One region of the Shewanella sp. MM_2022_3 genome, then DNA from elsewhere that is predicted to be linked to it. Evidence: predicted binding sites of a transcription regulator. Region 1 holds the regulator's gene; the other holds the start of a gene.
What was found. Region 1 encodes sigma-54, which starts transcription at its own class of promoters, with help from an activator protein. Its sites were predicted from a motif close to GTTGGCACGNNNNTNGNNT; they were not measured.
Positions count from the first base shown of each region.

Region 2: a site for sigma-54 is predicted at 1,570-1,588, ahead of MMG82_RS09885 (flagellar assembly protein FlgT). Genes of this name have one in related genera too.

Region 1 is NZ_JAKZGV010000001.1:30,399-34,911, forward strand. Features, by position in the region: gene lptC (LPS export ABC transporter periplasmic protein LptC) at 1-507, shown strand, start outside; gene lptA (lipopolysaccharide transport periplasmic protein LptA) at 494-1,045, shown strand; gene lptB (LPS export ABC transporter ATP-binding protein) at 1,042-1,773, shown strand; gene MMG82_RS00185 (RNA polymerase factor sigma-54) at 1,880-3,355, shown strand; gene hpf (ribosome hibernation promoting factor) at 3,384-3,671, shown strand; gene ptsN (PTS IIA-like nitrogen regulatory protein PtsN) at 3,674-4,117, shown strand; gene rapZ (RNase adapter RapZ) at 4,114-4,513, shown strand, end outside.
Region 2 is NZ_JAKZGV010000013.1:68,787-73,299, reverse strand. Features, by position in the region: gene MMG82_RS09895 (6-hydroxymethylpterin diphosphokinase MptE-like protein) at 1-147, opposite strand, end outside; tRNA gene MMG82_RS09890 (tRNA-Arg) at 195-270, opposite strand; gene MMG82_RS09885 (flagellar assembly protein FlgT) at 326-1,501, opposite strand; gene MMG82_RS09880 (FlgO family outer membrane protein) at 1,780-2,412, shown strand; gene MMG82_RS09875 (LPP20 family lipoprotein) at 2,409-2,858, shown strand; gene MMG82_RS09870 (flagellar protein FlgN) at 2,981-3,406, opposite strand; gene flgM (flagellar biosynthesis anti-sigma factor FlgM) at 3,409-3,735, opposite strand; gene flgA (flagellar basal body P-ring formation chaperone FlgA) at 3,810-4,513, opposite strand, start outside.

The DNA.
Region 1 (4,513 bases):
TATTGGCAGGTCCAACAAAAACGCGGTGGCGATACCGATAGCAGCCTGAATGATACAGACAGACCCGACTACATTATCGAAGATCTGCGCAGCATCGAGTTTAACGAGCAAGGACAAGTCAATAGTCGTGTCACGGCAAAGCACATGGAACACTATGAGCTTAAAAACCAAACAGACTTTATTCAGCCTGTCTATCTTGTGTATCCCGACCAAGGTAAAGCAAAATGGCAGATCAAAGCCGATCAAGGTCGACTCAACAAAGATACTGGCAAGGTTGTATTAGAAAATAATGTTATTATCGATGCCATCAGCCCTGGTGAACCGATACAAACCTTGTCCACCAGTTTTTTAGAACTCGATCTCAACACAATGATAATGACCTCTGACCGCATCATTTACGTCACAGGGAAAGATTTTAATATTCAAGGGCAAGGCCTTTATGCCGACCTTAACGCGCAGGAAGTGCAATTGACCAGTCAGGTAGTAGGAACCTATGAAGCAAAATAACATATTACTTGCCAGCCTAATGCTAATGACAAGCATGAATGCCTTCGCCAAGATCGGTGACTTACAGCAAGAAGTGAAAATTAAAGCCGTCAGTCAAACTGCGGACATTAAAAACAATCAGATCATTTTCTTCGGTCCCGTTGAAGTTGTTCAAGGCTCAATTAAAATCCATGCGGATCAACTCCGTGCATTTTCTGTCGAAGGCGAAAATAGTAAAGTCTTACTGGCTACAGGAAATCCAGCAACCTACAGCCAAATCCTGGATGATGGCCGCCCTGCATCTGCTAGCGCCAAAGAGATTCGCTATGAAATGGCCACTCGGACGTTGACCCTAACTGGTACAGCGACCCTAGACCAAGCGGGTAGTCAAGTTACAGGCAATTTAATTCGTTACGATATTATTCAGCAAAAACTGATCGCCGAAAGTAGCGGCAATGGTGATGATCGCGTAATTACCATTATTCAACCTGATAATTATCAGGAAGAACTCAAAAATACACCAACAGATAAACCTGTGAAAAAACAGGATTCTAAATGACCCAAATCACCTTAAAAGCACAGAATCTCGCCAAGAGTTATAAGAGTCGTCAGGTTGTCAAAGATGTCAGCCTGACGGTCAAAACGGGTCAAGTCGTCGGCCTACTCGGCCCTAACGGCGCGGGCAAAACCACCACCTTTTACATGGTCGTGGGCTTAGTTAAAAGCGATAAAGGCCATATCTTTATCGACGATGATGATTTAACCGCCGATCCTATGCATCTGCGTGCCCGCAAAGGTATTGGTTACCTACCACAGGAAGCGAGTATCTTTCGTAAATTAACCGTACACGACAACATCATGGCGGTACTGCAAACCCGTAAAGAGCTCAATAGTGACCAGCGCGAAGAAGCACTAGAGCAACTGCTAGAAGAGTTCCATATCACCCATATTCGTGACAGCCAAGGCATGTCCTTATCGGGCGGTGAACGTCGCCGCGTCGAAATTGCCCGCGCCTTAGCGGCCAACCCCAAGTTTATTCTGCTTGATGAGCCCTTTGCGGGCGTTGATCCGATCTCCGTTATCGATATCAAGAAAATTATCGAGCAGCTTAAGAGCCGAGGCCTTGGAGTACTTATCACTGACCACAATGTGCGCGAGACCTTAGACGTCTGTGAACATGCTTACATTGTGAGTCACGGTAATCTTATTGCCGAGGGCACACCCGCAGAGATCTTAGACAATCAGCAAGTTAGGGCTGTGTACTTAGGTGAACAATTCAGGCTATAGTTACTAAAACAAAGCTAATAAGCCTTGAATTTGAGAGCGCTAGGCTCCATCCATATGATATCAAGCGACCTAAACTCACAATAATAACCTAGGGATCAGCGGTAACATGAAAGCGTCACTCCAGCTCAAACTGGGTCAACAGTTAACCATGACGCCACAACTTCAGCAGGCCATTCGCCTGCTGCAACTGTCGTCATTGGAACTGCAACAAGAAATCCAGCAAGCCTTAGACTCTAATCCTCTTCTCGAGCTGGAAGAGGAGCAATTTGACGCGCCTAGCGAACGTAAGCAAGATATCGCCGATACCGACTTTAGCGAAACGACTGCCCAGCCACAGGAACAAGATAATTCCACCGTGGACATTGCCGAGTCGCTGACCAAAGAATCTCTGCCCGAAGAGTTACCCATGGATACCACTTGGGATGAAGTCTTTACCGCATCGCCAAACTCAGGTTCTGGCGCCAGCCGTGAAGATGACATGCCCTTCCAAGGGGAAACTAGCGAGGGGTTGTACGAACATTTAGAATGGCAAAAAAACCTCACGCCCTTCTCTGAAACCGATTTAGCCATTGCCACCGCGATTATTGATGCCATCGACGATCAAGGTTATCTCACTCAAAGCACTGAAGATATCCTCGAAGCCATGGGCAATCCCGAGATTGAACTCGACGAAGTCGAAGCCGTGCTCAAGCGTATTCAACACTTCGACCCCGTTGGTGTCGCGGCAAGGGATTTAAGCGAATGTTTACTGATCCAGCTATCTCATTTTTCGCCTGATACCCCTCACATCGAAAATGCCCGCATGCTGATCAAAGATCATCTAGATCTGATCGCCGCCCGCGACTTTAGGCTGTTAATGCGTAAGACCAAACTGAAAGAGGACGAGTTAAGGGACAGTATTGCGCTGATCCAAACCTTGAACCCTCGCCCCGGTTTACTCATCACCCCTGTCGATGAAGAATATGTGATCCCCGATGTTTCGGTGTCGAAGAAAAACGGCCGTTGGGTGGTCGAATTAAACCCTGACTGCATGCCAAAAATCAACGTCAATCAGCAATATGCAGCAATGGCTCGTAGTTCAAAAAATCAAGCAGATAGCCAATTTATTCGTGGTCATTTGCAGGAAGCCAAATGGTTTATCAAAAGCCTTGAAAGCCGCAACGAAACACTGCTCAAGGTGGCAAACTGCATAGTGCAATACCAACAAGGTTTCTTCGAATATGGCGAAGAAGCCATGAAACCCATGGTTCTAAACGATATCGCCGAAGCGGTAGAAATGCATGAGTCCACCATTTCACGGGTGACGACTCAAAAATACATGCATACCCCAAAAGGACTTTTTGAACTAAAATATTTCTTCTCAAGCCACGTCGGGACGGATGATGGCGGTGAGTGCTCATCCACAGCAATCAGAGCTTTCATTAAGAAACTGGTTGCAGCGGAAAACCAGAAAAAACCATTAAGCGACAGCAAGATGGCTCAACTTCTGGCAGAACAGGGAATTAACGTTGCGCGCAGAACCATTGCGAAGTACCGAGAAGCGATGCTTATTCCCCCTTCCAATCAGCGTAAAAGTTTATAGCCTATTGTGAGTATCGGAGGACGTTTCTATGCAAATAAACCTAAGTGGACACCATATCGAGATTACTGAATCGTTACGGGCATATGTTGAGGAAAAGTTTTCAAAACTTGAACGTCATTTCGAACAGATCAATAATGTGCACGTTGTGCTCAATGTTGAGAAAATGCAACAGATTGCCGAAGCGAGAATCAACCTCACCGGTGGTGAAGTCTTCGCGACTTCAGAGCATGCAGATATGTATGCTGCCATAGACGTCCTGATTGATAAACTTGATCGTCAGGTTATTAAACACAAAGAGAAGTTAACAAAACACTAGCAATGGAACTTCGTACCATACTGCGGCCGGAGTGCACAACCTGCGCCACTCCGGGCAGTAAGAAAAAGGTACTGGAACTCATCAGCGACTTAGCCGCTGCCCAGTACCCCACCCTCTCATCTCAAGAGATCTTCGAAAGCCTCGTGGCGCGCGAAAAGATGGGTAGCACAGGTATAGGTAACGGTATCGCCATTCCACATGGTCGATTAACCGATATAACACAACCCATAGCGATATTGATAAAATGTGAGGAGCCGATAGCCTTTGATGCTATCGATAAACAACCCGTCGATATTTTATTTGCACTACTCGTGCCTGCCGACCAATGTCAGCAGCACCTAAGTACCTTGTCATGCATGGCTGAAAAGCTCAGTGACAAGCAAATATTAAAACAATTGCGCAAGACGCATGATGAAACGGAACTCTATCAGGTAATCATTGGATGAAACTGGTCATAGTGTCAGGGCGTTCAGGCTCAGGCAAATCGGTCGCACTTAGAGTGCTTGAAGATCTCGGCTACTATTGTGTCGATAATTTGCCTTTGCCTTTGATTGGCAGTTTGCTTGAACAGCTCAAAGGCAGTAACGATCTCGTTGCTATCAGTGTTGACGTGCGCAATTTACCAGAGCAAGACAAAGTGCTGGTTAAACAGCTTGCCAGCCTGCCTACGGGCACTGAACTCACCAGCTTCTTCTTAAACTCCAGCGATAAAGTGTTGCTCAAACGCTACAGTGAAACGCGGCGCTTACATCCCTTATCTAAGAGCCGAGTGTCACTGCAAGAAGCCATCAAGCTTGAAGGCAAATTGCTCGAGCCGCTGTCACAGCAGATGGATCACTATA
Region 2 (4,513 bases), on a different contig from region 1:
CTGAATGCCATTAACACTGATAGTTTGGTTTTGGCCTTGGACTAAGTGTGCATCAAGATGGTCAATTGATTGGCTTTTTATCGCAGCAGCCACAATTGGCCAGCGTTTAGCAATAATACTCAGATTAGTGGCAAATAGTTCAGTCATTCCGTTTCCTCGGAAGCTTTCGTGTTGATATTACCGACATCACTATCTGGTCTCTCCACAGGGACTCGAACCCCGATCGGCCGCTTAGGAGGCGGCTGCTCTATCCTGTTGAGCTATGAAGAGACACTGGTGATTATACTGGTTTTATCTTTGATTAAAAGGCTTATGATTTAGTTGCTTAAATCTTAAGCGCGATGTCGTTTATCTGTACATTGTAAACCGCATTTTGGTCAACGAGTACGGCTGTTGCACTTTCTTCACTCACTTGTTCAATTTGCACTGTTGCTCGGCTTTTGGTAGCAATGGCACGCATTTCATTGAGTCTATCCGGTAAATTGCGTTGTAACACCACTTGGAACTTATCACCAACTCGAATGCCATGTTTTCGGCCTAGGTTGAGAATAATCCGATCTCCTTGACGACTGACAACTTGCCCAAGTAGTGGTCTACAGTTGAGCGTGTTATCAATATCGCGAGTCGCTTCTTGCAGCAGTTGGCTGATATTTTTGCCGTAGGATGAACGCCAAAATCTATCACTATTGGGGGCAACAATGGCTTGTTCCTCAAATTCCCACCGAGCCGATGTGCTGTAGGTTTTGTTCCATACTTCTTCACCGCTAATGCCGTGATAGAGGCTAAGCTTTAATTGGAACTGCCTTTGTGGCGCTTCATCCCACCATCCCATAAAGGTGGCTTGTACTGGCTCGGTTGAAATATCAATAATTTGCGGTAGTAAAATGTATTGGCTATCGGTAATTTCACTCAGCCAACTCGGAAGTCTATAGCCGCGGATATCGACCAGTTCTTGTGCGATATCGAGTCTTTCTTTGGCATGGATATGGCTGTATCCAGTTGATGAGTAGCCATCAATACTGTTACCGAGTCTTTCGGAGATGACTTCTTCAAATCCTGATAATTGGCCGTAGCGTAATTGTGCTCGATCTTTTATTTGGGCTTGGGGAATAAGGATCGCGGCTTTTAATTGGCCCGTAGGGCATTGTTGTGTTGGGTCATCATTCAGATCGAGCCTGAGCGACACATAAATTTTATTCCCTTGAATGCGTTCACTTACTAACTGAATACTAATCGCTTGAGCGTTACGATTAATGGCGAAGCTGTCTTGTGTGAGATTGCCGTTGGTGGTTTGTTGTTCACTGGATATTTGGATCCCGGTGCTGAGGGTGGCATAGCTAACCGCTTGATTGATGGCTTCTTCCCGCGCTTGGGCGATGTTGCCATTAGTGATGATTGCTTCACCACTGGCTTCGACCCATTCTGCTTGTGCTTGATTAGCTTGAAGTGCGGCCAGCAGTAGGCTGCTAATGATGAGCAAGTGCTTTCTGAGTATGTTCATTAATAAGCCCTTCAGGTCAATTGTGCCAATCAGTTGAGTCAGTTTAATGGCGGTTTTATTGGCTGTAAAAGCAAGTTCCGTGCCTGATTTATGAAATATCCCCAAACTATCTGAAGTTGCTGAATAGGTAAAGAGGGTAAAGTTATTGGCACCGTTGTCGATAATCAGGTGAGTGAATCAAGGATTGTATTTTGACTTGGTCTAATATTTGCAATCTTTTTGACTAAAGATTGCGGCTCGCTTTGAGGCGCATTGATATCGATAATGAGGTTATTCCCATGCTAAAGCGTGCGTTCATTCCCCTGGCTCTTTTGGTGCTGATTGGGTGTGCGACTAAACCCGTTGTGCCGCCAAAACCTAGCCTAGTTGATGGCAATGGTTTGCCGCCGACAGCGGTGATTAATCATTTAGCTCAGCGTATTGTGACCGAGCTAGTCAAGCAAAATGATGCATTGCGTCCTGATCAACCTATTGTTGTAACTACACCAGTATTGGTGGGCGACATGACGAGTACGAATGCGGTTGCGCTGCAATTGCAGCAGGGACTCATGGCATCGTTGCACAGTTTTCAATTTAACGTGGTGGAGTTAAATCTCGCCGATGGACTGCGTGTTACTGGCGAGGGCGATTTTATTTTGACGCGTGATTGGCAAAAGCTTTCGACCAACTTACCTGTTGACCATATTGTGGTATCCACGATGAGCCCGACGACCAATGGCTTAGCCATTAATACTCGAATCGTTACCTTAAGTAACAACCGAGTGGTGTCAGCTTCACAGACCTTTGTTACACAAAAAGAATTAAGCAATTATATGCAGCCCTCTGAGCAAGTGATCTCCCACGATGGGATTTTATATCGTCAGTCGGCTCCCGGTATGAATGAAGTGCGTGTATTAGGAGATGGAAAATGAAACGCTATCTGTTAGTGATTGCGGCGCTTCTACTGACAAGTTGTGCCTCTAGAGACAAGTATGTGCAGTGGGAAGATGTTCCTCCATCTAGCTTCCCTAAGCTAACGGCCATTGGTTATGCCCCGTTAGCGACTCAACCAGCGAAAGAGCAATCTCAAAGAATGTTGATGGCGATGCAAGCATCTAAAATTGTGGCTTACCGTGAGCTAGCTGAACAAGTATACGGCCAAAAGATCACCGCTAACAGCAGTGTCAGTGATTGGATGCTAACCGATGATAATGTTAAAGCTTCAGTCACTGGGGTGATCCGCGGCGCAAGAGTAGTTAAAAGTTATCCCGCAGGTGAGCATTACGTTACTGAGTTAGAACTTGATTTTTCTAAGGTATGGCAAATCTATCAGCAGCAGAGTCGGCCACAGAGAATTAAAGAAGTCACTTACTTTTAAGGTGTCATCTCCTATCCGCCAGAAGACAAGCATGAGATGGTTTGGGTACGGATAATCGATAAACAAAAACCGCGCTTACTAAGCGCGGTTTTTGTTTGAAATCCGTTTGTACTTATAACACCTTACGCTTTTAGATCATTGCCTAAGCTTGAGATTGTTGAGGTTTTACCTTTATCGTTATACGTCAGCGTGGTGGCATTTCGGCTCGCCTGCAAGGCTTGAGCAAAGCGGTTTAGGCTTGCAAGATTCATCTCGATCAAACTAGCATTTTGTGCGTTGAGATCTTTGCATTCTGCTAGAGCCTCTTTAACCACTGCCATTTTATCGGATAGCTCAACTTGCTCTGTGAGTAAGGCTTTATCGCTGTGACTAGCCAGCAAGTCATCATTTGCTTTAAGGGCTTGTAGACATGTTGATTTTTGCTCAGCAAGGGACAAAAGCAAATCGGCGTTTTGGTCAACCAAAGCGCCTTTTTCCTTAAGAATAATTTGTTTAAGAACAGCCAAATGGGCGTGTTGTTGATCTACCAGTTTAGCTATTTCTGTCATAGTTACTCTTTATTAAGCTCATTTAATTCTGCTTCGAAGCTGGCAATATTCGCAGCCAACTTTTCGGGATCAATTTTATAACGACCTTCGGCAATGGCTTGTTTTATTTCGGCCACCTTCTTTTGGTCGACTTCAGGTAGACTGGCCATTTTGGTTTGAGCTCCTTGTAACTGTTGAGCTTGAGCCGTAATGACAACAGAGTCACCTTTTAGTTGAGTTGATTTAGCCGCTACCTGAGAGGTTTTCTCGCTTTCGCTGCTTTGTTTAGTGCTGTTTGAACGGACTTGTGCGGCCGCTCCGGCGTTAAATTTGCTAATATCAATTGCCATTTTAGGCTCCAGCGTCATGTATACGGATTTCTTAACTGGGGTATCGGCAGCTTATCGAAAAGCTTTAGCTTATTTTACATTCTAACTTCTACTTCGCCAATCGCTGTAATTATGGCATCTAGCTCTTTGTTAGAACTGCTATTTTTGATTCGAATTTGGTCGCCGATATTACCATCTTGCAGCGCCTCTCCCACAGTTTTTAGTACGAAGTTATTTGAACGCACATAAATCGACACTGTGTCATTTTTACAGACAAAGCAAAGGTTGTTCGCAAAAATAGGATAATTTTTCGCGACTCGGCGTTTAACTCTCACGCCTGTAAGCTGATTAGTATCGCTAAATTGCATACCACGCAAACTATTTTGGTCAACATAGCGGATCTCGACCTGTGAAGGACTGATTAATTCACCTGGCGCTAAGGTTTCGGTTGCGACCACAACAGGAAAAAGAATGTCTACTCTAACAGACATAAAAATCTGCCAAGGGTAGGCGAGATCGGGGGTATCACAACTGACTTTTATTGTGTTATTACGGCTAATTTCGCGTTCTGAAGCTAATTCGACCCTTATTGGTGATGTGCACTGTGCTGGCAGCATTCGGTTATCGACCGTTTGTGGATTAATGTCGACTTTCGCATTTGCAGGTACAGCAATCTTTTCATTAATAAGGGCTTTAGCTAATTCGGATATCGCCGATACGCTAGGTATCACGGGTTCAGCCTTAGCTGCCGTGGATAGAAAAAGTGCGAAAATACTCAAAAAATAGACTAAATTTACTT